DNA from 3 places in the Streptomyces sp. NPDC002698 genome. Region 1 is predicted to be linked to each of the others. Evidence: riboswitches for the same ligand, from Rfam matches in the RefSeq annotation. Region 1 holds a riboswitch; each other region holds the start of a gene.
What was found. A riboswitch is a leader RNA that binds a small molecule or an ion and turns the genes downstream of it on or off. The one in region 1 is predicted to bind S-adenosylmethionine.
Positions count from the first base shown of each region.

Region 2: linked by a shared signal. The riboswitch ahead of thrC (threonine synthase) and the one ahead of ACFYW9_RS14565 (ABC transporter substrate-binding protein) in region 1 are both predicted to bind S-adenosylmethionine.
Region 3: linked by a shared signal. The riboswitch ahead of ACFYW9_RS17360 (aminotransferase class V-fold PLP-dependent enzyme) and the one ahead of ACFYW9_RS14565 (ABC transporter substrate-binding protein) in region 1 are both predicted to bind S-adenosylmethionine.

Region 1 is NZ_JBIAQM010000008.1:127,327-137,066, reverse strand. It holds gene ppdK (pyruvate, phosphate dikinase) at 1-1,197, shown strand, start outside; gene ACFYW9_RS14585 (zinc-dependent alcohol dehydrogenase family protein) at 1,286-2,356, opposite strand; gene ACFYW9_RS14580 (flavodoxin domain-containing protein) at 2,761-3,279, opposite strand; gene ACFYW9_RS14575 (universal stress protein) at 3,362-4,633, opposite strand; gene ACFYW9_RS14570 (sulfite oxidase) at 4,801-6,075, opposite strand; SAM riboswitch class IV at 6,636-6,749, shown strand; gene ACFYW9_RS14565 (ABC transporter substrate-binding protein) at 7,161-8,780, shown strand; gene ACFYW9_RS14560 (ABC transporter permease) at 8,784-9,740, shown strand, end outside; gene ACFYW9_RS14555 (ABC transporter permease) at 9,740-9,740, shown strand, end outside.
Region 2 is NZ_JBIAQM010000005.1:256,751-266,490, reverse strand. It holds gene ACFYW9_RS10255 (1-phosphofructokinase family hexose kinase) at 1-565, opposite strand, end outside; gene nagA (N-acetylglucosamine-6-phosphate deacetylase) at 710-1,894, opposite strand; gene ACFYW9_RS10245 (ROK family protein) at 1,902-2,897, opposite strand; gene ACFYW9_RS10240 (DUF3263 domain-containing protein) at 3,052-3,279, shown strand; gene otsB (trehalose-phosphatase) at 3,411-4,265, shown strand; gene ACFYW9_RS10230 (trehalose-6-phosphate synthase) at 4,456-5,913, opposite strand; gene ACFYW9_RS10225 (glucosyl-3-phosphoglycerate synthase) at 5,992-6,936, opposite strand; SAM riboswitch class I at 7,142-7,298, shown strand; gene thrC (threonine synthase) at 7,314-8,612, shown strand; gene ACFYW9_RS10215 (MoaD/ThiS family protein) at 8,609-8,884, shown strand; gene ACFYW9_RS10210 (cold-shock protein) at 9,326-9,529, shown strand.
Region 3 is NZ_JBIAQM010000010.1:235,581-245,320, forward strand. It holds gene ACFYW9_RS17350 (cytochrome bc complex cytochrome b subunit) at 1-349, shown strand, start outside; gene trpD (anthranilate phosphoribosyltransferase) at 520-1,584, shown strand; SAM riboswitch class IV at 1,670-1,786, shown strand; gene ACFYW9_RS17360 (aminotransferase class V-fold PLP-dependent enzyme) at 1,980-3,341, shown strand; gene ACFYW9_RS17365 (Lrp/AsnC family transcriptional regulator) at 3,381-3,662, opposite strand; gene ACFYW9_RS17370 (rhomboid family intramembrane serine protease) at 3,705-4,460, opposite strand; gene ACFYW9_RS17375 (hypothetical protein) at 4,613-4,852, shown strand; gene ACFYW9_RS17380 (NYN domain-containing protein) at 4,888-6,237, shown strand; gene ACFYW9_RS17385 (NlpC/P60 family protein) at 6,763-7,797, shown strand; gene ACFYW9_RS17390 (NlpC/P60 family protein) at 8,037-9,059, shown strand; gene ACFYW9_RS17395 (hypothetical protein) at 9,136-9,740, shown strand, end outside.

The sequences.
Region 1 (9,740 bases):
TCGGAAGGCGCCGTGTACCTGGGCGCCGCCCCGCTCGTCGACTCCGCGGTGATGCGCTACTTCGAGACGGGTGAGCGGTCCGACGGGCTGGTCGGGGCCGTCGCCGGCGCCATGGAACGGGCGGACGGCCTGCGGCGCCTGGAGGTCCGTGCGAACGCCGACACCCCCGAGGACGCGGCCCGCGCCCGGCGGTTCGGCGCCCAGGGCATCGGCCTGTGCCGCACCGAGCACATGTTCCTCGGCGAGCGCCGCAAGCTGGTCGAGGCGATGATCCTGGCCCGGGACGATCGCGAGCGTGAGCGGGCCCTGGCCGCGCTGCTGCCCCTCCAGCGGCAGGACTTCACCGGCATCCTGGAGGCGATGGACGCTCTGCCGGTCACCATCCGGCTCATCGACCCGCCTCTGCACGAGTTCCTGCCCGACCACACCGGACTCGCCGTGCGGATCGCCGCCGCCGAGGCCCGGGGCGAGCGGCCGGACCCGCACGACACCGAACTGCTCGACGCGGTGAACCGTATGCACGAGGAGAACCCGATGCTCGGGCTGCGCGGCGTGCGGCTGGGCCTGGTCGTCCCGGGACTGGTCGCCATGCAGGTCCGCGCGATCGCCGAGGCGGTCGTGGAGCGCACGCGGGCCGGAGGCCGGCCCAGGGCGGAGATCATGGTGCCGCTGGTGGGCGCCGTCGAGGAACTGCGCATCGAGCGGGCCGAAGTGGAACGCGTCCTGGCCGAGGTCTCCGAGGAGTCGGGCATCCCCGTGCACTGCCCGGTCGGCACCATGATCGAGCTCCCGCGAGCCGCGCTCACGGCCGGCCGGATCGCCGAGGAGGCGGAGTTCTTCTCCTTCGGCACCAACGACCTCACCCAGACCACCTGGGGCTTCTCGCGCGACGACGTCGAGGCGGCGTTCTTCTCCGCCTACCTCGACAAGGGCATCTTCACCACCTCACCCTTCGAGACCCTCGACCGTGACGGTGTGGGCCGACTGGTCCGCATCGCGGTGGACGAGGGCCGCGCCGCACGCCCCGACCTGAAGATCGGCGTCTGCGGTGAGCACGGCGGGGACCCCGACTCCGTGCACTTCTTCCACGCGGCCGGGCTGGACTACGTGTCCTGTTCGCCGTTCCGCGTCCCCGTCGCACGCCTGGAGGCCGGACGGGCCGCACTCTCCTCGACGCGGACGAGCGACAGCAGGTGAAGCACGGTGGAGGAAACCAGGACCGCGTGAGTCCCTGAGGACAGGGGCCCGGTCGGCGTCATGCACCGACCGGGCCCCTGTGCGTGGCTCAGGCCGCGGGAACGGCGAGGTCCTCGTGCGACGGTGCGCCGAGCACCACCTTGAGGGCGCCGGTGTCGGCGGCGCGGGAGAAGACGTCGTACGCCGTCTCCATGTCGTCCAGCGGGAAGGTGTGGGTGACCAGCTCCGCGGTGGGCAGCCGGCCGGCGGCGGCCATGCGCAGCAGGGTGGGGGTGGAGTGGGTGTCCACCAGGCCGGTGGTGATGGTCACGTTCTTGATCCACAGGTCTTCCAGGTGCAGCGTCGCGGGTTTGCCGTGGACGCCGATGTTGGCCACGTGGCCGCCGGGCCGCACCATGCGTGTGCACAGTTCGAAGCTCTCCGACACCCCGACCGCCTCGATGACCACGTCCGCGCCGAGACCGTCGGTGAGATCGGCGAGCAGCTGCTCCGGGTCCTCCCCCGCGTCGGCCACCGCGTCGGCGCCCAGCCGACGGGCCGCCTCCAGCCGGGATGCGGCCAGGTCGACGGCGACGATCCGCTCGGGCGAGAACAGCCGGGCCGTGGCGATCGCCGCGAGTCCGATGGGCCCCGCCCCGACGACCGCGACCGTGTCGCCCGGACGTACCCGCCCGTTGAGGACACCGACCTCGTAGGAGGTCGGGAAGATGTCCGCGAGCAGGACGGCGTCCCTGCTCTCCACGGTTCCGGGCAGAGCGTGCACCGACAGGTCGGCGAAGGGGACGCGGACGTACTCGGCCTGGGTGCCGTCGATCAGATGGCCGAGGATCCAGCCTCCGCCGCCCCGGCACTGGCCGTACACGCCCTCCCGGCAGAAGCGGCAGCGGCCGCAGGAGCTGATGCAGGAGACCAGCACCCGGTCGCCGGGGCGTACGGTCCGCACATCGCCGCCGACCTCCATGATCTCGCCGACCGCCTCGTGTCCGAGGACCGTTCCGGGACGCACTTCGGGGACATCGCCCTTGAGGATGTGCAGGTCCGTGCCGCAGATGGTGACGGCGCCGACCCGCACGATGGCGTCGGTGGGTTCCTTGACCGCCGGGTCCGGGACATCCTCCCAGGCGGACTGCCCGGGACCGTGGAAGACGTAGCCCTTCATGATCGCCCTCACCCTTCCCTGTCCGGTACGAGATGACCTCTCGAGTCCAGCTTGTTCCGTTGCGCGGTGTTCCGCTTGGGCCGTCCGGCCCTCGATACCCGCCGCCCGGCCTCGGCCCCGGCCCCGGTCCCGAGCGGCCACGCCACGACACCTACCGGCCGCTGACGACGTGTTCGCGCGGCAACGCGCCGAACGGCAGTCGGTCCGCCCCGTGGTCCTGCACGACGTCCCGCCGACCGCCTCCGGGCCGGGCGCGGGCTCCGGCCGTCCTCGGCGGCCTGGCGTTCGGTGCCGGCGCGGTCGCCCGCCGACGGCTCGGCCGGCGCCGTTTCGACGCGTGGGGCCGGGAACGGGTTCTGGTGGAACCGCGCCGGGGGCGCAGGACCGGCCGGCCGAAGGAGCCACTACAGCTGACCGGAGAGCCGCTGCAGGCGGGCGAGCGAGACCGCGATGCCCTTCGCCCACTCCTCGATGACACCGAAGTCCCGGAAGTCTCCGCCTTTCCCGGAGCTGATGATCATCTTGGCGATACGCCCCTTGGCTCCTTCCTTCAGGCACCCGCCGAAGGTGACGTGGCCCTGGACATCCAGCTTGTTCATGGTCCGCCGGACGCCCCGCACCGGCGGGATGTCCCGGTCGGCGGCGGAGTTGTCGAGCGGTCCGCTGCTGAAGAGCCACACCGGACGGTGCGCGAGCTCCGCGCGGTGCCGGCGGACGAACCCCCGCGCGTCCTTGTGCCAGCGTCCCGCGTAAAGTCCGCCGCCGACCACGACGGCGTCGTAGGGCGCCACGCTGGTGACCGACCGGGCCGGAAGGGCCCGGGCGGTCAAACCGCCCTCGCGCAGGGTTTCCGCGACCGTTTCGGCGATCTCCGCCGTCGATCCGTTCGTCGTTCCATAGGCGACCAGCACGGTCTCGGCCATGACGGTCCGCCTCCTTTCACTGTCCGCGTTGCGCGGTTCACGGTCGGCCTTTCACAGTCGGCGCAGCCGGTCCTCCTGATCCTCAGCGCAGTCTGCGCAGGTAAGGGTCCTGAGAGCGGCGTGGCAGCGGGCGCACCCGTGCGTCGAGCACGGTGATGCCGCCCGGCGCCGCCAGCACGGGATTGAGGTCGGCCTCGGCGAGCTGCGGCAGGTCCGCGGCCATCCGGGACAGCCGCTGGAGCAGTTGCTCCAGTCCTTCGAGGTCGACGGGGGCGTTTCCGTTCGCGCCCAGCAGCAGCGGGGCGCACCGCGGCGAGGTGATCAGCTCGTGGACGTCCCGGTCGGTGAGCGGAGCGAGGCGGGCGGCGTGGTGCAGGACTCCGTGGGCGACACGGCCGAGCTGGAGCCCGAAACGGCCCTTGTCGCGCCGGGCACCGACCACCAGCAGACCGGCGTCGCGGGACGCGTCCAGGAGGACATGGCGGGCCGGTCCCTCGACGGTGCGGCGACGCAGATCCACGTCGGCCGGCACGTCCTCCAGCGCCTCGCCGAGCGCCTTGACGGCCTGCTCCTCGTGCAGCCGCGCGGGCTCACCGGCGAGCAGCGGGTGGTCCACGCTCTCGTGCGCGGGGCAACGCCAGGCCCGTACGGCGTCCAGGGGTGCCCGGCGCAGCCTCGCCTCCTCCACGGCGAACCGCAGCGCCGCCGACCCCTTGCCCGTGCCACCGACACCCACGACCACGCGGCGCGCGGGCGCGGCGCCGACCTGGTTGTCGTGGCAGCCGCGCAGCACGACGACCGGGCAGTCGGCGTACGCGGCCACCGCCAGACTGACGGAGCCGAGCAGCGTCTCGACGAAATCGCTGCGGCCACGGGTGCCGAGGACCAGCGCGGAGGCGTCGCGCCCTTCCCGCGCCAAGGCGTACTCGGGCTCCTCGGCCAGGATCTCGGCCGATACGTCGAGGTCCGGGTGACGCTTCAGGACCCGGCGGAGGCCGACCGCCACGATGTCCTCGGCGCCGACCGCCACGATGTCCTCGGCACGGACCTCTTCGAAGGGTTTGTGCTCCGCGGCGAGCGCCGTGCCCTCGTAGCGCTCCCAGAGGGAGGCGTAGACCACACGCAGGGGGACACCGCGCAGCGCGGCCTCGTCGGCCGCCCAGTCCGCGGCCCGCAGACTCGGCTCCGATCCGTCCACGCCGACGACCAGCGGGGCCTCGCGGGAGGGGAGGGTGTCCGCGGGGGCGGCTTCCTCCGCCGCGCCGGGCCCGGAGTCGGACGCGGCCGCGCGGTTCCCGCGCGGGGAGGACGGGCGGAGACCGGAGCCCTGGTGCGGGTGCTCGTGAACGGCCATGGCGGAACCCCTTCGGGAACGGTCGGATCATTGCCTGACCCGTCTCACCGTCGTCCCCCGCGACGCGCGGCACCCGATGCCGAAGGGCCGGCGCCGTGGGGCCGAACGGCCCTTCGTCCGAGGCCTGTTGGCATCCGTTCCGCCGTCCCGGCCAGGGCCGCCGTCCGTCACACCACACTCACCGGATGCCGCACCACCGCGCCGAACAGGTATCCCTGTGTGTTCGGTACGGCGGTGTCCGGCTGGGTCCGGCCGGCTGTGTCCGTGGCGCGCGCCAGCAGGTGGGTGGCGCCGGGTGTGTCGGGGCGCCAGCCGAGCGACCACCGGGTCCAGGTGCCGGTCCGGGGCCGGTCGTGCAGCCGGGCGGGCCGCCAGTTGGCACCGCCGTCCGTACTGACGTCGACCTTGGTGACGCCTCCGGCCCCCGACCATGACCGTCCGTGCAGGACGTGCCTGTTTCCGGCCGTGAACGTGGCCCCGCTCGCCAGTTCGAAGGCGCTCTTGGTGGCCTGCCGGGTCAGCGGAGCGCTCCCGCCCTCGGGGTGGGCGGGGCCGAACAGCCGGTAGAAGGTGGTGTTCCAGGGCGAGTAGAGCGGCTGTGCGGACACTTCGATGTCGCCGACCCACTTGATCGACGCGATCCCCACCCAGGAGGGCACCAGCACCCGCACCGGATGACCGTGGTCGTACGGAAGCGGTTCGCCGTTCATCTCGTACGCGAGCAGTACGTCGTCCAGGGCTTTGGCCAGCGGCAGCGGACGTCGTACCCGCCCCAGGCTCTCGCCGCCGCTGACGTACTCGGCGTCCAGACCGCGCGGCTGCACGTCCACGGCGCGCGGGGACAGCCCCGCCCTGCGCAGCACGTCGCCGAGCCGCACCCCGCGCCAGCGGGCGACGCCGATCGCTCCCAGGGTCCACGCGGTACCGGTGACCGTCTCCCCCTGTTGCGTCGTGTAGTAGGAGCGGCCGTTCCCGGCGCATTCGACGAACGCGGTCCGGGTGACGGCCGGCAGTGCGCGCAGATCGTCGTACCCGAACTCCACCGGACGGTCCTCGCCGTGGTTGCCGCGCAACCCGCTCCCCCACAGCCGCAGCCGCCAGTCGTCGGCGTTCAGGACGGGTGTGGCGGTGTGGTTGCGCACGAAGAACAGTTCGTTGGGGGTGTGGTGGCCGGTTCCGCGCAGCGCCTCCCACCGGGTCTCGGCGTTGGTGCCGCGCTCGATGAACCACTCGGCGGGCAGCGGCTTGACGATCGGCCTGTCGGCGGCGCGGGCGGGCTGCGGGGTGCCGAGTGCGGTTCCGGCGGCGGCAGCGGTGAGCAGGGTGAGCAGCCGGCGGCGGGTGACCCCCTCGGCTCTGGCCTCACCCGCGAGCCACTGGCGCAGCCTGCGGCGGTCGTACTCGGTTTCGTAGCGGCGACCGACGGGGGTGGGCGAAGGCATGGCGGGTCCTCGTCATGACGGGGCGAGAGGAACGAGAGGGCTCGGCACAAGTCGGCGCGGGCGTGCGCGAGGTCGACCGGTATGCGCTCTACCGGCTTGTCCGGAGCGGAAGTTCGCGGAAGCGCGTGATCAGCCGGTCGTCCGACACAGCGCGGCGGCGACGCGGACGAGGTCCACGGCGCGGCGGCGGGTCAGTGGCTCCGACATCGGCATGGCGGGATGAAAGCACACGGGGCGGAAGGCGTCAACGGAGCACTCGTGCCGGTGAACCAGGCGTCCGGGCACGTCGGTTGGCGTGGCCGGCGTGGCGGCCGCGCCCCCGCGATCCCGCACCTGACCGGCGGACCTGCGCGAAGGTGTCCGTTCCCGAACGCCGGATCTCCCCCACCGTGACGGCGGCCGGCCCGTGCCCCCGGCACGACCGCGGCCTACCCCGTGTCGCCCGACATGTCCGCGGCCGGCCCCGGGTCGCCGACATGACGGGCGGCCGGCCGGTGCTCTCCGGCGGAGTCCGGTGCCGCCATTGACGTACGTCAGAACCGCTCCGTACGATCACGAACGGCATCGAGTGTCAGCGTCAAGCCCTGGCTTGCTGACCGGCAACCCTCCCGCGCGGTGGGGTGCTCCAGGTGAAAGCCCGGCGGGATCAGCGACGATCCGCGCAAGCGCGTGGCCCCATGACCGGGGCCGGAGATGGGGGGAGGACCGTTATGCGACACGGTGGTGGCCCTCGTGCCTCCTTCTCCGTCGCCATGGTGTTCTCCCGGCTGGCGCGCCGGCGCCACATCGATCTGAAGCGCTCGACCAGCTGCTTCTGTCAGGCCTGACGGCCCTTTCCGCAGCGGAGCGCTGACGGGCCTGCCCGCCGAGGGTCCCCGTCCGTGACCGGCGATCGGGGTATGTGTCCCCGCCCGGGTCCCGCTTCCTCCCGCTCCTCCTGATCCTTCGGATCCACCTTCCGACTGGCCCCTGTCCGCAGGGCATCACCCCCGTCACGGCACCGCGCCGGCCGGGCCGGCACGCCTGTGCGTGGCCGTGCCCCGCGCGGTGTCACGTGCCTGGCGACACCATGAGGAGAACCCTCCGTGAGAGCACTTCCGGACTTCAGATCTCCCCGATGGGCGGCGCTCACCGCCCTTCTCACCACCAGTGTGCTGCTGACCGCCTGCGGGCCGGGCACCGGCGGCTCCGGCGCCGGTGGCGGCAAGCCGCGTTCCGGCGGGACCCTGACCTTCGCCGTGGGGTCGGACGCCGGCTGTGTGGATCCCCAGCAGGTCGGCAGCAACGACACGATCTACTCGGTGCGCCAGGTCGTGGACTCCCTGACGGACCAGGACCCCAGGACCGGCAAGATCGTGCCGTGGCTGGCGAAGAGCTGGGACATCAGTGCCGACGCGACCTCCTTCACCTTCCACCTGCGCTCGGGTGTCACCTTCAGCGACGGATCCCCGCTGACCGCCCAGGTGGTCAAGGACAACTTCGACGCGGTGCCGCGTCTCGGTGTCCTGGGGACCCTGGCCGAGGGCTACCTGAGCGGCGTCAAGAGCACCACGGTGGTCGACCCGCTCACCGTCAAGGTCACCTTCCAACAGCCCAACGCCCAGTTCCTGCAGGCGACTTCCACGCATTCCCTGGGGATCGAGTCGTCGGCGAGCGCGAAGAGGTCACCGCAGCAGAAGTGCAGTGACGGGGTCATCGGATCCGGACCCTTCGTGCTGAAGCGGTACGTGCAGAACCAGTCGATCACCCTGGCCAAGCGCCACGGCTACGCCTGGGGTTCCTCACGGTGGGACAAGAAGGGCGAGGCGTACCTGGACGAGCTCGTGTTCAAGGTCGTGCCGGAAGCGGGCGTGCGCGCCGGCAGTCTCCGCTCCGGCCAGGTGGACGCGATCGGCAGTGTGGGCCGGGCCGACGAGGCGGCGCTCAAGGGCGGCCAGGTCACCCTCCAGAGGCGGGCCAACCCCGGCATCGTCTTCGGACTCGGCTTCAACAACGCGCGGCCCCTCCTGAAAGACGCCAGGGTCCGCCGGGCGATCCTGTCCGCCATCGACCGCGAGCAGATCGCCGACACCGTCTTCCCCACCGGCACCCGGGCGGCGACCAGCGTCCTCGCGCACACCACGCCCGACTACACCAGCCTCGCCCCGGACCTGGCCTTCGACGCGGCCAAGGCGAAGTCCCTGCTGGACGCGGCCGGCTGGAAGGCGGGCGGCGACGGCACGCGCACCAAGGACGGCAGGAAGCTGAGCCTGACCATCGACTGGGTTCCCAACGCGGCCACGAATCAGCCCGCGTTGGAGCTGATACAGCAGCAACTGAAGGCCGTCGGGGTCCAGGTGACCCTCAAGCAGCTCCAGCTCACCCAGCTGACACCGACACAGCAGTCGGGCGAATTCGACGCGACCTGGGGGAACATCACCCGCGCCGACCCCGACATCCTGCGCAGCTCCTTCTCCACGAAGCTGGCCAACTTCTACCGCGTTCCGGCGAGCGGCCTGGACAGCACCCTGTCCGCGCAGGCCGCGACCACCGACCCGGCGGGGCGCAGCAAGCTCGTGGCCCAGGCACAGCGGTCGATCGTGCGCGACGCCTACAACGTGCCGGTGGTGGAACTGCAGACCCAGCTGGGCCTGTCCACGAAGGTGCACAGCCTCGCCTTCGACGCCTCCAGCCGGATCCAGCTGCACGACACGTGGATCGGCTGACCCGTGCGCGGTTACGTGCTCAAACGGCTCGCGCAGGCGGTCGGGGTGCTGTGGGCGGCGTACACCGTGTCGTTCCTGGTGCTGTACTACCTGCCGGGCGACCCGGTCACCGCGATGGCCGGTGCCGGGATGGACTCGGGGCAGGTCGATCCCCGGCAGATCGCCGCCCTGCGGCACGAGTACGGCTTCGACAAGCCGGTGCTCACGCAGTACGCCGAGTACCTCGGCCGGGCGGTGCGCGGGGACTTCGGCGACTCGGTCGCCACCGGCCGCCCGGTCGCCTCGACACTGGCCGACGCGCTGCCCCAGACCCTCCAACTGACGGCTTCGGCACTGCTGTTCGCGGTGGTCCTCGGCGGCGGGCTGGCGGTGGCGGCGACGTACACCACACGGCGCTGGCTGCGGCAGCTGCTGCTGTCGCTGCCGCCGCTGGGAGTGTCCGTCCCGACGTTCTGGGTGGGACTCCTGCTCGTCGAGGCGTTCTCCTTCCGGCTGCGCTGGTTCCCCGCGTTCGGCAACGACGGGCCGAAGGGGCTGGTGCTGCCGGCACTGACCCTCGCGGTCCCGACCGGCGCCCTGATCGCGCAGGTGCTGGCCAAGAGTCTGCTCACCGCGCTCGACCAGCCGTATGTGGAGACCGCCCGCGCGAAGGGCGCGGGCCGATGGCGGGTCCATCTGCGGCACGCGCTGCGCAACGCGTCCCTGCCGGCGCTGACGGTCGCCGGCCTGCTGGTGGGGCAGCTGATCGCCGGTTCGGTCGTCGTCGAGACGGTGTTCTCCCGTGACGGCCTGGGCCGCGTGACCGCGGCGGCCGTCACGGCCCAGGACATCCCGGTGGTCCAGGGGGTGGTGGCGTTCGGCGCACTGATCTTCGTGACGACGAACCTCGTCGTCGACCTGGTCTATCCGCTGCTCGACCCCCGGATCGTGGTGGCCTCGGACAGAAGGGCACGCATCGCA
Region 2 (9,740 bases), on a different contig from region 1:
CCTCGGCGTTCGGCTTGACGATGTCGGGGCGGGCGGCGACTCCCCGGCGCAGGGGCTCGCCGCTGGTGTCCAGGAGCACCGGGACGGCCGAGGCGCGTGCGGTGCGGACCAGCTGGGCGTAGGCGCCGACCGGGACGCCCGGGGGCAGGCTGCCGCACAGGGCCACCGCGGAGGCGGAGCGCAGCAGATGCTCGTACGTCTCCTGGAAGGCCGACCACTCGGCGGGTGTTATCGCCGGTCCCGGTTCGTTGAGCTGGGTCGTGTCACCGGTCGTCGTGTCGACCACGGCTATCGTGCGCCGCGTCGAGCCCCGCACCGGGACGAGCGCGTCCACCACCCCGGCCGACTCGGCCAGTTGGTCCCGTACGGTGCGGCCGGTCGCGCCGCCGGTGAAACCGGTGACCGTCACCTCGTGCCCGAGCGCGGTGAGCACCCGTCCCACGTTCAGGCCCTTGCCGCCCGGACGTTCGGTCACCTCGCTCACCCGGTGCGAGCTGTGCGGGCGCAACGCCCGCACGCGATAGGTGATGTCGAGAGCGGTGTTCAGTGTGACCGTGAGGATCACCTGGGCCGACCTCCCCCGAAGAGTTCTGTGACATGGGCGCCGGTCGGACGCCCGCCGGTGGTTCCGGAGGCTCGATCATGCCAAACACAACGGCGGTCGGCCCAGTCCCCCCGGGCCAACCGCCGCAAGCAACAAAGGGGTGAATCACCCCAGTCGGGGATCGACCACCCATTCTCCGCCGCGCATCACGCCCTTGAGCGCGAAGTCGGCGTCGAGAACCACGAGGTCCGCGTCCTTGCCCGGCTCCAGGGAGCCCACCCGGTCGTACGCGCCGAGCAGACGGGCGGGGTTGGCGGAGATGGCCGCCACGACGTCCTCGACCGGCAGCCTGTCGACCGTGACGGCGCGCTGGAAGGCGCGGTCGAGGGTGAGCGTGGAGCCCGCGATGGAACCGCCCTCCACCAGGCGGGCGACGCCGTCCGCGACCTCGACCTCCAGCGGGCCGAGCATGTAGCGGCCGTCACCGAAGCCCGCCGCGTCCATCGCGTCGGTGATGAACGCGACCCGGCCGGAGCCCGCGTGACGGAACGCCAGCTCCAGCGAGGCGGGGTGCAGATGCGTGCCGTCGTTGATCAGCTCGACGGTGATCCGCTCGTCCTCCAGGAGGGCGGCGATGGGGCCCGGCGCGCGGTGACCGAGCGCCGGCATCGCGTTGAACAGGTGCGTCGCCACGGTCGCGCCCGCGTCGATGGCCGCCTTCGTCTGCTCGTACGTCGCGTCGGTGTGCCCGATCGCGGCGATCACCCCGTGTTCGGCGAGCAGCCGTACGGAGTCGAGTCCGCCCGGCAGTTCGGGGGCGAGCGTGACCATGCTGGCCCGGCCGCGCGCCGCGTCGAGGAGCTTGCGGACGTCGGCCGGGTCCGGGTCGCGCAGCAGTTCCTCGGAGTGCGCGCCCTTGCGGCACGGCGAGATGAACGGGCCCTCGAAGTGGATGCCCGCGAGGTCGCCCTGTTCGGCCAGTTCGGAGAGCATCCCGGCGCGTTCGGCGAGGCCGTGCATGTCACCGGTGACGGTCGAGGCGACGACGGTCGTGGTGCCGTGCAGCCGGTGGGTGTGGATGCCCCGCAGGACGTCCTCGACCGTTCCCGAGGTGAAGGACGCGCCGCCGCCGCCGTGGTTGTGGATGTCGACGAAGCCGGGGACCACCCAGTGGCCGGACAGGTCGGTCACGGGCGTGTCCGCGGGGGCTTCCCCGAGGACTCCGGCGGGTCGCGTCTCGGGGGCACCCGCGCCGGCGATCCGCGCACCGTCGATGATCACGCGGCCGTCGTGCACGATCCCGGTGGGCAGTACCACCCGGGCGCCGGCGAGAACCTTGCTAGGAGCCATCGGGTGGTTACCTCCGGGGAGTCGTGGGAGTGGTGTTCAGGAGGTCCCGGGCGAGGAGCCCGGCACCGAGGCATCCGGCGGTGTCCCCGAGGGCCGCGGGGACGATGGACGGCAGCTTCTGGAACGTGACGCGTCGCTCGACCGCGGCCCGCAGGGGTGTGAACAAGGTTTCCCCCGCCTCGGCGAGGCCGCCACCGATGATCAGCGTGCGCGGGTCCAGGAGGGTGAGCGCGGTGACCAGGCCGTCGGCGAGCGCGTCGACGGCCTCCTGCCAGACGGCCAGCGCCCTCGGGTCGCCCGATTCGACGGCCTTGGCGCAGTCCGCCGCGTCCGCCCCGGGGTCGCCGGACGCCTCGGCCCAGGCCTGGCTGACGGCCGCCGCGGAGGCGAACCGTTCCAGGCAGCCGTGCTGCCCGCACGGGCACGGGGCTCCGCCGGGCCGTACGACGATGTGGCCGATCTCGCCCGCGAAGCCGTGCGCGCCCTCCTCGACGACGCCGTTGATGCCGATGGCGCCCGCGATGCCGGTGCCCAGCGGGACGAACAGGAAGCGGTCGGCTCCCCGCCCGGCGCCGATCCGGCCCTCCGCGAGCCCGCCGGTGCGCACGTCGTGCCCGAGCGCGACGGGCACGCCGCCGAGCCGTTCGCCGAGCAGCCGGCGCAGCGGGACGTCGCGCCAGCCGAGGTTGGCGGCGTAGACCGCGATGCCCTCGGCGGCGTCGACGATGCCGGGGACGGCGACGCCCGCGGCCAGGGCGCTCTCGCCGAAGTGCTCCTCGCCGTGGGCGCGCAGTTCGGCGGCGAAGTCGAGGATCTCCTCGACGACGGCGTCGGGTCCGCGTTCGCGGCCGGTCGCCCGGCGGGCCTGGTGCAGCAGCGCGGGGTGCCCGGGGGCCCCCGGGCGCGGCGCGTCGGGGCGGTCCGGGGAGGGCTCGGTGTCCACCCCGACGAGGGCGGCCTTCATCCCGGTGCCGCCCACATCGAGGGCGATGACGTGTCTCACGGGGGACAGTGTCGCCCTTTACCCCTTGAAAGGTCTAGTCCACTCACGGGATAGGGGACGTCGTATTCCGCGTTCCGGGACCGGCACCCCGGGCGCGGCGGTACCGCGGCCCCGGCCCCGGCGCTTGTCGGTGCCGGGGACTACCGTGCTGTCCATGGAAGAGCTGCCCGCGCGCGAACGGAGCATTCTCGCCCTGGAACGCCGCGGCTTCCCCGGTCCCGGCGCCAAGGAGCGCGCCATACGCGAGCGACTGGGCCTGGCCCCGGTCCGCTACTACCAGCTCTTGAACGCGCTGCTGAACGACCCGCGCGCCCTCGCGCACGACCCCGTCACGGTCAACAGACTGCGCCGGGTCCGGGAGGCCCGCCGGGACGAGCGGTGAGACGGGGGCATCCGGTCCGGCCGGGGTAGCCGGGGCGCAAGGCCTGATCCAGTACGAGTCCGGGCGGCAGGACCCACTCCCGCTCATCCATAGGAACGGTGCGGCCGCCCCCGCCCGGATAGGGTCGCCCCATGGGCAGCCACCCCGAATCCAAGGACTCCTTGCCGGCCCCGGTGACCCCCGCCGGACGCGACGCTCTGGAAGCGATCCTCACGCGCCCCACCCGCACCGTCGTCGCACTCGACTTCGACGGAACCCTCGCCCCCATCGTCCCCGACCCCGACCGGGCCCGCGCGCACCCCGACGCGGTCCCCGCACTCGCCGCACTCGCCCCCAAGGTCGCCTCCGTCGCCGTGGTCACCGGCCGCCCCGCCGGTGTGGCCGTGCGCCACGGCGGCTTCGCGGGCGTGGCCGGACTGGAGCACCTGGTCGTCCTCGGCCACTACGGCGCCGAGCGCTGGGACGCGGTGAGCGGCACCGTCACCGCCCCCGCCCCGCATCCCGGCGTGGCCGCCGTCCGCGCCGAACTGCCGGGGTTCCTCGACGGCATCGGCGCCTGGCAGGGCACCTGGATCGAGGAGAAGGGCCGTGCCGTCGCGGTGCACACGCGGCGTGCCGCCGATCCTCAGGCCGCCTTCGAGGCGCTCCGGGAGCCGCTGGGCGAACTGGCCGCCCGGCACGGGCTGATCGTCGAGCCGGGGCGCATGGTCCTGGAGCTGCGTCCGCCCGGGATGGACAAGGGCGTCGCTCTCATGGAGTACGTCCGGGAGATCGGGGCCGAGGCCGTGCTGTACGCGGGGGACGACCTGGGCGACCTGCCCGCCTTCGCCGCCGTCGACAAGCTCCGCTCCGACGGGATCCCCGGCCTTCTGGTGTGCAGCGGCAGCTCCGAGGTCGCCGAACTCGCCGACCGAGCCGACCTGGTGGTCGACGGGCCCGCCGGAGTCGTCGGCCTCCTCGCGGCCCTCGCGGCCGCACTCGCCTGATCCGGCCGGCTCGTCCCCTGCGGGGCGGGTCGGCCGCAAGCGTGTTTCGCCCCCTCCGCCCCTGCCCTTCCCGTACCCGGGGCTCCGCCCCGGACCCCGCTCCTCAAACGCCGGAGGGGCTGAGATTTCCCCGGCCGGGGCTGAAAATTGCAGCCGCAGCCGGGATCCGGCCGGGGGCTGAATTTTCTGCTCAGGCCTCCAGCTCGCGCAGTTGGTCCAGGAACCACTGGGCCGGGGGGAGGGCGGTGGCCGCGGCGGTGAGGCGCTTGGTGCGTTCGGCCCGTTCGCCCGGCTGCATGCCGAGCGCCTCGTGCAGCGCCCGCGCCGTCCCGGTGATGTCGTACGGGTTCACGGAGATCGCGTCCTCGCCCAGTTCCTCGTAAGCCCCGGCCTCCCGGGACAGGACCAGCGCGCAGCCCTCGTCGGAGACGACCGGGATCTCCTTGGCGACGAGGTTCATGCCGTCCCTGATGGGGTTGACGAGGGCGACGTCGGCCAGCCGGTAGGCGGCGAGCGAGCGCGCGAAGTCGTCCTTCACGTGCAGCACCACCGGGGTCCAACCGGGCGTCCCGTACTGGGAGTTGATCTCGTCGGCGACGCGCTGCACCTCGGCCGTGTAGTCCCGGTAGACCGCGAGGTCCTGCCGCGAGGGGTAGGCGAACGCCACGTGGACGACCCGCTCGCGCCACTCGGGGTGGTCGTCGAGCAGCTGCCGGTACGCCAGCAGTCCCCGCACGATGTTCTTGGACAGCTCGGTCCGGTCGACGCGCACGATCGTCCTGCGGCCGGAGCCGATCTCCTCGCGCAGCGCGGCCATCCGCTCCTCGACGTCCGCCCGGTGCGAGCGCTCGCGCAGGAACTCGGCGTCCGCGCCGAGGCCGTGCACCCCGATGCGGGTCTCGCGCCCGCCCGCCCCGGGGTCGTCCAGGTGCCTGACCGCCCGGGGCGTTCCCGAGGACCAGGACCCGGCCCAGTGCCAGGGGTCGGTCGTTTCCGCACAGCGCAGGAACGCCGTCGCCCACCGCCAGGTCAGGAAGGCCACCCGGTCGGCGCCGAGCATGCCCTCCATCAGCTCGTCGCGGATGTCGTCGGGGAGCATCCGGAAGTAGTCCTCGGGTGCCCACGGGGTGTGGGAGAAGTGGCCGATGCGCAGGTCGGGGCGCAGTTCGCGGAGCATTCCGGGCACCAGGCACAGGTGGTAGTCCTGGACCAGCACGGCCGCGCCCTCGGCCGCCTCCTCGGCCAGCGCCTCGGCGAAGGCCCGGTTGTAGGTCCGGTACGACTCCCACTGGCGCCGGAACTCCGCGTCGAAGACCGGCTCCAGCGGGGTCTGGTAGAGCAGGTGGTGGACGAACCACAGCACGGAGTTGGCGATGCCGTTGTACGCGTCGGCGTGCACCTCGGCGTCGATGGCCAGCATCCGTACGCCGTCCTCGTGGACCCCCCGCCGGACGGCCTCCCGGTCGCCGTCGCCGAGCGCGGAGCAGACCCAGAGGGCGCCCGCGTCCGGCCCGATCGCCGAGAGTCCCGAGACGAGGCCGCCGCCGCCGCGTCTGGCGTGCAGCGAGTCGTCCTCCCGTACCTCGTAGGTGACCGGGCCGCGGTTGGAGGCGACCAGAATCCTGTGGGCACCGTGCGTTGAAGCCATGCCTCGAAACCTAGCCCCGTCTCGAAACGCTCAAACGCGCCCTTCGGCCGTATGCGATCGGCGGCCGTCGGCGCCGGACTACGCGGCTCTGCGCGTCTGGTACTCGGAGATTTCGCTCATCGGCGGCCTTTCCTCCGTGTCCACGGAGTAGGTGCGCGGCCGGAAACCGTCGCGGTCGCGCTCGAACTGGGTGAGGGCGGGGCGGATCAGGTGACCGCGGGCCAGCCGGAGCTGGGCGGTGCGGTAGATCGCGGCGGCCATGCGGCCGAGCGCCTGGCCGTCCTGGTGGCGGTGCTTGCGCACCCCGACGTCGACCTGGGCGAGGGCGTCCAGGCCGACCAGGTGCAGGGCGTCGACCAGCATGCCGAGTTCGATGCCGTAGCCGACGGGGAAGGGGAGCTGTTCGAGCAGCGAGCGGCGGGCCGCGTACTCGCCGCCGAGCGGCTGGACGAAGCCCGCGAGCTGCGGCCAGTGCATGTTCAGCAGGGGGCGGGCCATCAGCTCGGTGACCCGGCCGCCCTGTCCCGAGGCGCCGCCCAGCGGGCGGTCGTACATGGCCTTGACCAGGTCGACGCCGGGATCGGTGAGCAGCGGGCCCACGATCCCGGAGACGAAGTCGGACGAGAACTCCTTGAGGTCCGCGTCGATGAAACAGACGATGTCCCCGCTCGTGACGAGGAGCGACCGCCACAGCACCTCGCCCTTGCCGGGCACGGCCGGGATCCGCGGGAGGATGTCGTCGCGGTGCACGACCCTCGCGCCCGCGGCGGCGGCGACCGCGGAGGTGCGGTCCGTCGAGCCGGAGTCGACGACGACGATCTCGTCGACGAGGGGCACCTGCTGCATCAGGTCGTGGCGGATGATCGCGACGATCTCGCCGACCGTCTCCTCCTCGTTGAGCGCGGGCAGCACGACACTGACCGTCGATCCCGTGATGCGCTTCGCGGCCATGATCTTGTGGAGCGGGCGGTCGGTCACGGACCAGGAGCGTGTGCTCAGCCAGCTTTCGACGTCTTTCAGCACGGTCTGCGGCTCCTCACTGTCTGATCACACGCTCTCATCGGCGTGCCCGCTGCGGCCAGCGGCAGATCGATTGCCGTCGTCTCGCGGTTCGGACGACTATCTCAACTGTCCTGGCCTTCGGTTACAGTCTTGAACAACGCGGATGACCATCGCATGTCCTGGATCGTCGGTACGTATCGCGTTCAACGGTTCAACAATCAAATACCGCTCATCCAGAGGGGCAGAGGGATACGGCCCGATGAAGCCCCGGCAACCCTCCAGCCGGTCTCGTACCGATCGATGCCGATCGTGTCGCGAGGCTCCCGGCTCGGGAAGGTGCCAAATCCGTCTCACGGCGAAGTGCGTCGTGAGGAAGATGAGGAAAGGGCCTCGCCTCCATGGCTGCGCAGACAGTTGCAAGTACCACGAACTCCGCCGAAGCGGTGGACCTCGGCCCGGCCGCGGCGCTCTCCTGCCGCGAATGCGGGCACCGCGTCCCGCTCGGCCCGGTCTTCGCCTGCGAGGAGTGTTTCGGCCCGCTGGAGATCGCCTACGACTTCTCGGCCTACGAGACCGAAGAACTCCGCAAGCGCATCGAAGCGGGACCCGCGAACATCTGGCGCTACGCGCCGCTGCTGCCCGTCCCCGCGGACGTGGCGGACAAGCCCAACATCAACCCCGGCTGGACCAAGCTCGTGCAGGCCGACAACCTGGCCCGTGAGCTCGGTGTCGACGCCGGAAAGCTCTTCGTCAAGGACGACTCGGGCAACCCGACGCACTCCTTCAAGGACCGCGTCGTCGCCCAGGCCATCGAAGCGGCCCGCGTCTTCGGCTTCACCACCCTCTCCTGCTCCTCCACGGGCAACCTCGCCGGCGCCGTGGGCGCCGCGGCGGCCCGCGCCGGCTTCCGTTCCTGCGTGTTCATCCCGCACGACCTGGAGCAGGGCAAGGTCGTCATGGCCGCGGTCTACGGCGGCGAGCTCGTCGGCATCCAGGGCAACTACGACGACGTGAACCGCTTCTGCTCCGAGCTGATCGGCGACCCGGCCGGCGAGGGCTGGGGCTTCGTCAACGTCAACCTGCGGCCCTACTACGCCGAGGGCTCCAAGACCCTGGCGTACGAGATCTGCGAGCAGCTCGGCTGGAGGCTCCCCGACCAGCTCGTGGTGCCGATCGCCTCCGGCTCCCAGCTCACGAAGATCGACAAGGGACTCCAAGAGCTGATCAAGCTCGGGCTCGTCGAGGACAGGCCCTACAAGATCTTCGGCGCCCAGGCCGAGGGCTGCTCCCCGGTCTCCGTCGCCTACAAGGCCGGCCACGACGTCGTACGGCCGCAGAAGCCGGACACCATCGCCAAGTCGCTCGCCATCGGCAACCCGGCGGACGGGCCGTACGTGCTGGACATCGCGCGGCGCACCGGCGGCGCGGTGGAGGACGTGAACGACGAGCAGATCGTCGACGCGATCAAGCTGCTCGCGCGCACCGAGGGCATCTTCGCGGAGACGGCAGGCGGCGTGACCGTCGGCGTCACCCGCAAGCTGATCGAGAACGGTCTCCTCGACCCGACCCTCACCACGGTCGTGCTGAACACCGGCGACGGCCTCAAGACCCTGGACGCGGTGGCCTCGGACACCGGGCTGACCGCGACCATCCGCCCGAACCTCGACTCCTTCCGAGAGGCTGGCCTCGCATCATGAGCGTCAACGTCCGCATCCCCACCATCCTGCGCACCTACACCGGTGGCGCCGCCGAGGTGACGGCCGAGGGCACGACCCTCGCCGAGGTCATCAGTGACCTGGAGAAGAACCACACGGGCATCGCCGCGCGCGTCCTGGACGACCAGGGCAAGCTGCGCCGCTTCGTCAACGTGTACGTCAACGACGACGACGTCCGCTTCGAGCAGGGCCTGGAGACGGCGACTCCGGACGGTGTCGGCGTTTCGATCATTCCGGCCGTCGCCGGAGGCTGATCGTTACCCTCGGTAATGCCGAACACAGCGCGTTCACAGAATTGCCCCCTCCGTGAGACAAACGGAGGGGGCAATTCTATTGGGTTGAACGCGCTAGAGTTGGGGAAGTCGCTTCGCTTTGGATGTTGGTTTCATGCCGGACGCATATGAGTGGGCGTTCGCGGGCCGACAAGAAGTAGCCAAACTCGCTCGCCTTTTTGGGCATTTTATGGCATTTGCGGGGCCCGACTTGCCCCGAATCCTTGCACATTCTCCGCATATCATTGATCGGCCATGCCCAGAATTCTCGTCCGATTGACCTGTTGCAGAGGGCAGTTGGACAGATACATTCAGCCGCGGTCGACGCGTTCCGGCGCACACCCCCAACCGTTGGGGGGTGAGGTCTGACCCGGATCCGCGAAGTGTGGATCTGTGCAAGGGCCAGTAATAGGGGAGTTAGGCATGGCTCAGGGCACCGTCAAGTGGTTCAACGCGGAGAAGGGGTACGGCTTCATCGCGGTCGACGGTGGTGCGGACGTCTTCGTGCACTACAGCGCGATTCAGATGGACGGCTACCGCACCCTTGAAGAGGGTCAGCGAGTGGAGTTCGAAATCTCGCAGGGCCAGAAGGGTCCGCAGGCGGACATGGTCAAACTCGCCGTCTGATCGGGCGCGAACGACCACCGACGCAACTCACGTACGAGGGGCCCGCATCCCATCGGGGATGCGGGCCCCTCGTGCGTCCCCGGCCGCCTTCGGCCGCCCTCCGCTCGTCCTGCGCGCGCCCGCGCGCCCGCGAGCGCCCTCGCGTGGGGGCCGCGCGGGGGCCGCCCTCCGGGGCGCGTGCGGAGGTCGTCCATCGGCCCCGTTTTCGTGA
Region 3 (9,740 bases), on a different contig from region 1:
CACCTTCATCGCCACCAAGCGGATCTGCCTCGGCCTCCAGCGCCGGGACCGGGACAAGGTGCTGCACGGCCGCGAGTCGGGCATCATCAAGCGCCTGCCGCACGGTGAGTTCATCGAGGTCCACGAGCCGCTCAGCCAGGACGCGCTGCACACGCTCACCGCGCACGAGCAGTACAAGCCGGTCGAGATCGGCCCGACGGTCGACGAGAACGGTGTCGAGCGCAAGGTCTCGGGCACGCAGAAGCTGCGCGCCAAGATGAGCGAGGGCTTCTACGGGGAGGAAGGCCAGATCCCCAAGCCCACCGTCGAGGAGTACAAGGAGATCACGAGCGGCCACGGCCACCACTGATCCCCGGCTGTTCGCCACGGCTGGAGCCCCGTCCATGACATGGACGGGGCTCTTTGCCGTCCTCCGGGCTGGATAGGGTGGACTCACCCGGTGGTGCGGGGGGATCCACCCCGCGTCACCCACGACCCGTGTCACCCGCGACCGCGTGACCCACGAACCCAGGAGCGACCATGAGCGCTGTGAACCCCGCTGGAGGCGACACCGCGGCGGGCCGTTCCTGGCCCGCGGTACTGAACGGCCTGCTCGAAGGCCGCGACCAGAGCGCGGACGACACGGCCTGGGCGATGGACCGCATCATGCGCGGCGAGGCGACCGACGCGCAGATCGCCGGGTTCGTGGTGGCCCTGCGGGCCAAGGGCGAGACCGTCCAGGAGATCACCGGACTCGTCCGGGCGATGTACGAGCACGCCAATGTGATCGAGGTGCCCGGACACACCGTCGACATCGTCGGAACGGGCGGCGACGGCGCGAAGACCGTCAACATCTCCACGATGTCCTCGATCGTGGTGGCCGGCACCGGCGCCAAGGTCGTCAAGCACGGCAACCGGGCGGCGTCCTCCGCGTCCGGGGCGTCGGACGTCCTGGAGAAGCTCGGCGTCAATCTCCAACTGCCGGTGAGCCGGGTCGCCGCGGTGGCCGAGGAGGCCGGGATCACCTTCTGCTTCGCGGTCAAGTTCCACCCGGCGCTGCGTCATGTGGCGGCGGCCCGCGGGCAGTTGGGCATCCGTACCACCTTCAACGTGCTCGGACCGCTGACCAACCCGGCCCGCGTGAAGGCCCAGGCGGTCGGCGTCGCCGATCCCCGGATGGCGCCGATCGTGGCGGGCGTGTTCGCCGAGCGCGGCAACTCCTCGCTCGTCTTCCGCGGCGACGACGGCCTCGACGAGCTGACCACCACCGCGGGCTCCCACGTCTGGGTGGTCCGCGACGGCAAGGTCACCGAGGAGCGCTTCGACCCCCGCGACGTCGGGCTCGACATCGTCCCGGTGGAGGCCCTGCGCGGCGCCGACGCCTCGTACAACGCGGAGGTCGCCCGGCGCGTCCTGGACGGCGAGCAGGGGCCCGTACGGGACGCGGTCCTGCTGAACTCGGCGGCGGCCCTGGTGGCCCTGTCGCCGACCGGCGCGCCGCTCGCGGACCAGCTCCGCGCCGGAATGGCGAAAGCCGCCGAGTCGGTCGACTCCGGTGCCGCGAAGCGCACCCTGGAGCGCTGGGTGGCCGCCAGCAACGCCTGATCCACCGGTGACACGGAGTAAGGCGCAGTCCAGAATCCGGACTGCGCCTTGCGCGTGGAAGATCCTCTGGCAAGATGCTGTACCAGGTCATGAGTGACAGCCATCAGGCCCCGGCCGGCTGTCCGGCAACCCTCCGTCCGTGGCGGGGTGCCCCGGGTGAAGACCAGGTCGTAGGCAGCGAGGCCTACGGCAAGCGCGGACCCCTCCCGCCCGTCGGGCGGATGCAACCAGGGGTCCTGGTCGTTCGAGGGAGCCTTCTGTGAGCAAGCGAATGCGCTAGGGCGTAGAGCCCCGCCTCCGCACACCCTTTTCACCTTTTCCCGCGCCGAGCCCAGCCCTGCCTCCCGGCGGCCAGCTCGCGCGGTGATCCCGCCTGCCTCTCACAGGAGCTCGCCATGTCTGTCTCCACCGTTGCCGCCGACCAGACCGTTTGTGCCCCCCTGCCCGTTCTCGGCCGGGATGTCACCGTCCCGCTCGTCACCGGCGGCGAGGTGACCTACGCGGCCCTCGACTACGCCGCCAGCGCACCCGCCCTCCAGCGGGTGTGGGACGACGTGGCCGCGTACGCGCCCTACTACGGCAGCGTCCACCGGGGCGCCGGCTACCTCTCGCAGCTCTCCACCGACCTCTTCGAGAACGCCCGCAGGACCGTCGAGGAGTTCCTCGACTGCCGCGCCGGCGACCAGGTGGTCTTCACCCGCTCCACCACCGACTCGCTCAACCTGCTCGCAGCGGCCCTCCCGGCCGACTGCCAGGTCTTCGTCTTCGAGACCGAGCACCACGCCTCGCTGCTGCCCTGGCGCGACGCCCGGGTGACCTACCTGAACGCCCCGCGCACCCCCGCCGAGGCCGTCGACACCCTGGAGCACGCCCTCGCCGCCCGCGACCCCTACGGCCCGGCCCTGGTCTGCGTCACCGGCGCCTCGAACGTCACCGGGGAGCTGTGGCCGGTGCGGGAGCTGGCCGCCGCCGCGCACGCCCACGGCGCCCGCATCGTCCTCGACGCCGCGCAGCTCGCCCCGCACCACCCGGTGTCGGTCCAGGACCTCGACGTCGACTGGGTCGCCTTCTCCGGGCACAAGCTGTACGCGCCCTTCGGCTCCGGTGTCCTCGCGGGCCGCTCCGACTGGCTGCGCGAGGCCGACCCCTACCTCGCGGGCGGCGGGGCCAGCCGCAAGGTCACCCGGCGCGCGGACGGCGGCGTGGACGTGGAGTGGCACGACAGCGCCGCCCGGCACGAGGCCGGCTCGCCGAACGTCATCGGCGCCTACGCGATCGCCTCGGCCTGCAAGGCGCTCACCGACGAGGGCTTCGACAACCTGCTCGCCCGCGAGCGGCACCTGATCCGCACCGTCCGCGAGGGCCTCGCCGAGGTCCCCGAGGTCCGGGTCCTCTCCCTCTTCGGCGACGACGCCCCGCGGGTCGGCGTCATCTCCTTCGTCGTCGAGGGCTGGAACAGCTCGCACTTCGCGGCCGCGCTCTCCGCCGAGTACGGCATCGGGGTGCGCGACGGCCTCTTCTGCGCCCACCCGCTCGTCCGCACGCTGCTCGGCAGCGCCCCGGAGACCCAGGGGGAGTGCGGAGCCCCCGAGGCGGCGCCCGGGGAGAAATCCCTCAACGCCATCCGCGTCAGCTTCGGCGCCGGTACCCCCGACGAGCACGTCGAGCGCTTCGTCCGCGCGGTGCGCGAGCTCGTCAGGGACGGCGCGCGCTGGCGGTACCGCACCGAGGACGGCCGCTGCGTCCCGGCGGTCTGACGCCCACGGCGGCTTCGCCCGGAGGCGGTGCCGCGTCGGTCAGGAGTCGAGACCGATCGCGAACGCCGCCTCCAGGTCGTGCTGGGAGTACGTACGGAACGCCACGTGCGTGTCCGTCGCCTCGACGCCCGGGATCTTGCTGATCTTGCCGGGGATGACGTCCGCCAGGTCGTCGTGGGCCTGGACCCGGACCATGGCGATCAGGTCGTAGGTACCCGTGACGGAGAAGACCTCGCTGACGCTCTCCAGGGACGCGATCGACTCGGCGATCTCGGGGATCCGGTCCACGCTGGTCTTGATGAGGACGATCGCGGTGATCACGGCTGGTTCTCTCCCTAGGGGGCCGCTGCTGGGGATCTCACCCTACTCGCGGTCCACCTGGCCCGGCCGCTCCACCGGGGCCCCGGCAGCACCCCCCCGAACGGGCGCGAGCGGCCTTCGGGGCCGGAACCGCGCCCACGCGTAGACGAAACCCAGGGAGAAGCCCACGAGGTGGGCCAGATAGGCGACTCCGGGGCCCGGGGAGCTGCGGCCGGCCGCCAGCCACTGGAGCGTGAACCAGAACGGCAGCACCACCCAGGCGGGGAACCGCAGCGGCAGGAAGAACAGGAACGGGAAGAGACTGGTCACCCGGGCCCTGGGGAACAGGTACAGGAACGCGCCGAGCACCGCGGAGATCGCCCCGGAGGCCCCGACCAGGGACTGCTGCGAGGTCGCGTTGGCGGCGGCGTAGCCGAGCAGGGCCAGATAGCCGCAGCCCAGGTAGAAGAGGGCGAACTCCAGATGGCCCATGCGCTCCTCGGTCATGAGCCCGAAGACGTAGAAGAAGAGCATGTTGCCCAGGAGATGGAGCCAGCTTCCGTGGATGAACAGGGCGGTCGCGGGGGTGAGCGCCTCGCCGGGGGCCCCGCCGAACAGGGCCGCCGGCACCACGCCCCAGCGGCGGAAATAGGCCCGCTGCGCGACCAGCAGCTCGTCCCCGGTGCCGTACGCGGGATCCAGACCCGAGGCGGGACCGATCACGAAGATCAGACAGCACAGGACGATCAGTGCGTACGTCACCGGCGTCGACCGGCCCCGCAGCGCCCTGACGACCGTCGCACTCCAATTGCCGATCATGGTGCAGAGCATGACGTAACCGCACCGATGCGCACAGACCGCCTCGCCGCCGTGGACAGCCGAGCGTCGAGTACCCGCCAGGCCGTAGGGTTACGAGCCATAGCACCGGGAAACCGGCGCCGGACGGACACGAGAAGGAAAGCGGCTGCCCTATGACAGTTCCCCTGCCCGACGCCAAGACCCGCTGGCGCTGCGCCCTCTGCGGCAACCTCACACGTTTCGACGTGACCCGCTCGTCGAAGGTCGTCGAGTATGTGCACCTGGACCTGGCCGGTGAGCCCAGGGTCGAGGAGCGCGAGGTGGTCAGTGAGACCATCGAGTCGGTGCGGTGCCGTTGGTGCAACGCGGTGGATCAGGTCGAACTGGTGGACAGGCCGGGCGCCGGCTCCTGAGGGAGCGGGCCCCGCACGGATATTGGGGTGAACGGATGGTGGAGACCACGGGTGGGGAGCCGGACGACGGCACCGCCGAGGTGCTCGACCGTCCGCTGCCCGACGGCGTGCGCCGACGCGTCGTACAGATCGTCTCGGACGGCTTCGGCGGGCTGACGGTGTCCGAACTGCCCACGCAATTGCGGCAGTACGCCCGGTTCGCCCCGAATCGCCGCGCCAAGTTCGCCGGCAACGCGATGGCCTCGGCGCTGGAGACGGACCCGCTGTTCAGACAGCGCATCGCCGAGAAGCTCAGAGAGGCCCAGCCGGAGCTCGTCGGCGCTCTCGACTCGGGCGCGCCGCCCCCGGCCGCGGATCCGCTGGACGTGGCGGCCGCGGCCTATGTCGTGCGTCCCGCGGGCTGGGTGAAGCTGGTGACCGCCGCGGGCGAGGAGGCCCTGCGGGCGGACGCCGAGCGCGCCGGCGAGGAGAGCCGCGCCGAACTGGACCGGCTGCGCGCGGAACTCGAGGAGGCCCGCGGGCAGACGCGTGCCGAGACCGAACGGCTGCGCGCGGAACTGGAAGCGGCCCGCAAGGAAGCGGAATCGCTTCACCGCAAGCTGCGCGGGGCCCTCAGCGACGTCAAGCGCGGTGAGGCGGCCCTGCGCAAGCTCCAGGCCGAGACGGACGGGGCGAAGGCGGAGAGCCAGACCCAGGTGTCCGCGGCCGAGAGCGAGACGCGGCGGCTCAAGGCGCGTCTCTCGGAGGCCGAGGCGGCCCTGGAGGCCACCCGCAAGGCGGCCCGGGAGGGGCGCAGCGTCGAGGACATGCGGGTGCGGCTGCTGCTCGACACCGTGCTGGAGGCGGCCCAGGGGCTGCGCCGGGAACTGGCGTTGCCTCCCGTCTCGGTGCGGCCCGCGGAGACGGTCGAGGCGGTCGAGCCCGGACGGATGACCCCCAAGGACATCGCCGCCCGCGCGCTGTCCGAGAACGACCCGGCGATCCTGGACCAGTTGCTCGCGCTGCCCCAGGCGCATCTGGTCGTCGACGGCTACAACGTCACCAAGACCGGCTATCCCCAGATGCCGTTGGAGAAGCAGCGGCTGCGGCTGCTCGGCCAGCTCTCGCAGCTGGCCGCGCAGACCGGCGCCGAGGTCACCTGTGTCTTCGACGGGGCCGAACTGGCCGCGCCGGTGCTGCTCGCGCCTCCGCGCGGGGTGCGGGTGCTGTTCTCCAAGCCCGGCGTCACGGCCGACGAGCTGATCCGTCAGCTCGTGCGGGCCGAGCCGCCCGGCCGGCCGGTCATCGTGGCCTCGACCGACCGCGAGGTCGCGGACGGGATCGCCAAGGCGGGCGCCCGGCCGGTGGCGTCCGTGGTGCTCCTCAAGCGCTTCTCGCGCGGCTGAGCGACTCCCGCGGGCACGTTCCCGTCGCACGTCCTCCCCTCGCGATCCCTTTGCGATCCCCTCGGGTTCCCTTCGTGATCCCCTCGTGCCCGTTTCGCGCTTCTCCTCCGGCATTGAGCCTTCCGCACGCTTCCTCCCTTTCGTCATGTTCCACCGGCTCTTCCGCGCCTGCTCCGGAGTCTCGTTCCGCTCTCCAGGGGCCGGGTTTCACGCGCGCGACGATCGGTGGCCTAAGTCGCATGAGTCGCGTACGCACCATGCATAACTTCTGGGCCTGATGCCTCAATTCGCCGGATGTTCACGCGACGTAGTGTCAAGCGGACATCACTGCTGGTGAGTTGATGGCAAAGAATGCGCTCCGTGACAAAGAATTTTCAGGTTTGGATTTGAACTGATCACAAGTAGGTCACTAGGGTCATGGCCTGAACCTCCAACTAGGGTGATCACTCATGAGGAGTGACGGTGGAGGGGCACCGCCCGTCGGCGTTTTCGGCAGGCGGCTGGAGGAAGAAGGAGCTCGCCTTCGTGGCGTCCCACCGTCGACCCAAGCAGCCGAGCCGCGCCCGTGTGACCGTGCTCACCACCGCCGCCGCTGCCGCTGTTGTCCTCAGCGCGAACGCCGCCAACGCGGCGCCGTCCGAGAAGCCCAACAAGGACGAGGTCAAGACCAAGGTCGACAAGCTCTACGAAGAGGCCGAGCAGGCCACTGAGAAGCTCAACGGGGCCAAGGAGAAGCAGCAGAAGCTGCAGAAGCAGATCAGCGCTCTCCAGGACAACGTCGCCCGCGGCCAGGAAGAGCTCAACGAGCTGCGCGAGGGCCTCGGTTCGATGGCCAGCGCCCAGTACCGCACCGGTGGCATCGACCCCTCCGTGGCGCTCTTCCTCTCCTCCGACCCGGACGACTTCCTGGACAAGGCCTCGGCCATGGACCAGCTGAGCGCCCAGCAGGTCGAGTCGCTCGAGAAGGTCCAGGAGAAGCAGCGTTCGCTCGCCCAGCAGCGTGCCGAGGCCTCCGCGAAGCTCAAGGACCTCTCCGACACCCGGGCCGAGCTCGCCAAGAAGAAGAAGGAAGTCCAGAGCAAGCTGGGCTCCGCGCAGAAGCTCCTGAACACGCTGACGGCGCAGGAGAAGGCGGCGCTGGCCTCCGAGGAGCAGGAGCGGGCCACCCGCGCCAGCGAGCGTGTCGACCTCGGTGACACCCCGGCCGCCTCGGGCCGTGCCGCCGCCGCGTTCGCCGCCGCCAAGACCAGGATCGGCTCGCCGTACGTCTACGGTGCCACCGGCCCCAGCTCCTTCGACTGCTCGGGCCTCACCTCCTGGGCCTACGGGCAGGCCGGCGTGCAGCTGCCCCGCATATCCCAGGACCAGGCCAACGCGGGCACCCGCATCTACTCGCAGAGTGCCCTCCAGGTCGGCGACCTGGTCATCTTCTACGGCGACCAGCACCATGTCGGTCTCTACGCGGGCAACGGCCAGGTGCTGCACGCCCCGCGCACCGGCACGGTCGTCCGCTACGAGTCGATCGGCAACATGCCCTTCCAGTTCGGCGTCCGGATCTGATCCGCACGGGCGGACGGGATGTGAAGCCCGCCGCCCGGAGCGCCCTCCTGCCGCGCCGCCCAAACGGGCGAATTGCGACAACTCGCGCTGACCCCACGCCCCGTCGGTGACCTGCGTCTCCGGCGGGGCGTCACTGTGTGTGCCCGCGGAGGGCTTTGGTCGCCGCGTGGTCGCACGGTTACTGTCTGCCGCGTTCCCCCGGCGGAGGGGACCGTCAGCGGAAGGGAGTGCGGCAACTCGTGGGGTTCCATCGCCGCCTTGCACCGACCGGCTTCGACCGGGGCGCCGGCGCCTTCGGTGTCGCGGCCTGCGTGATGTCCGCGGCGGCCGCCGCGCTCGGCACCCTGCCCGCCTCCGCGGCGCCGCGGGGCGACACCCGGGCCGAGGTGGACCGCCTCTACGCCCAGGCGGAGAAGGCCACCGAGGCGTACAACAAGGCCGACGAGCGCGGCGACCGGCTGCGTGAGCAGATCGGCACGGCTCAGGACGAGATCGCCCGGCAGCAGGACCGTGTCAACACCATGCGGGACGCGCTGGGTTCGCTCGCCGGGGCGCAGTACCGCTCGGGCGGCCTCGACCCCTCCCTCGCGCTGCTCTTCTCGGCCGACCCGGACGACTACCTCGACAAGGCCTCCGCGCTCGACCGGATGAGCACCCGCCAGGCCGGCGAACTCAGGGAACTCCGGCTCGCCTTGCGCGGCCTCGCCCAGGAGCGCGAGGAGGCGGACGGGAAACTCGCCGAACTGGCGCGCAGCCGCACGACGGTCGCCCGGAACAAGCGGGTCATCGAGGGCAAACTGGCCAAGGCCCGGCAGCTGCTCAACTCGCTGCCGTACGCCGACCGCGCCGCCTACGACCGGGCGTCGCGCTCGCTGCGTACCGACGTGCCCGGCCTCGGCGGATCGGTCGCCTCCTCGTCACGCGCGGCCGTCGCCGTCGCCGCGGCCCGCTCGGCGCTCGGCCGCCCCTATGTGTGGGGCGCCAACGGGCCCGGCGGCTTCGACTGTTCGGGCCTCATGCAGTGGTCCTACGCGCACGCCGGGGTCGGTCTGCCGCGTACCTCGCAGGCCCAGCGGTTCGCCGGACGGCAGATCCCGCTCTCCCAGGCGCGGCCCGGTGACCTGGTCACCTACCGGTCGGACGCCGGCCATGTCGGGATGTACGTGGGCAACGGCCAGGTGATCCACGCGCCCTATCCGGGCGCCCCGGTGCGCTACGACCCGGTCGGGATGATGCCGATCTCGTCCGTCACCCGGGTCTGACGGGGCGCGGACCGGGCGCGGGGCGGGCGGGGCGAGCGTTCCGGCGGGCGGGCGCGGGCGCCGTACGATCGGGAGAATGGCTGGTCGAAGGTGCGCGTCGCGAGCGGGGCTCTCCGTGGTGCTGCTGCTCGCCGGGCTCGTCGGCTGCGGCGGCCGGACGGCGCCGGACACCGCGGCGGCCGACGTGCAGCGCGTCCTCGACCGGCGGGCGGCCGCGGTCCTGGACCGGGACGACGCGGCGTTCCGGTCCACCGGCGCGGCGGTGGGCGCCGGAACCGGCCTCGCGAACCTGCGTGACGTACCGCTGGCGGGCTGGTCCTACCGGCTGGCCGGTCTGAGCCGCTCCGGCGACAGCGCCACCGCCCGCGCCGAACTGCGCTACCGCATCGCGGGCTACGACACGGCACCGGTCAAGGTGGACCGCGCCCTCGCGCTGACCCGTGCCGGCGGGACCTGGCGCGTCACCTCCGACAAGCCGTCGGGCAAGGGCGGCGACCAGTTGTGGGACGAGGGGGCCGTGACGGCCGTACGGGGTGAGCACAGCCTCGTCCTGGGGGTCGGGCAGTCCGGCGAGCGGCTGCGGGCCTTCGCGGGTCTCGCGGACCGTGCCGTGCCGGCCGTGTCGGACGCCTGGGGCGCGGACTGGTCGCGGCACGTCGTGGTCCTCGTGCCGAAGTCGCT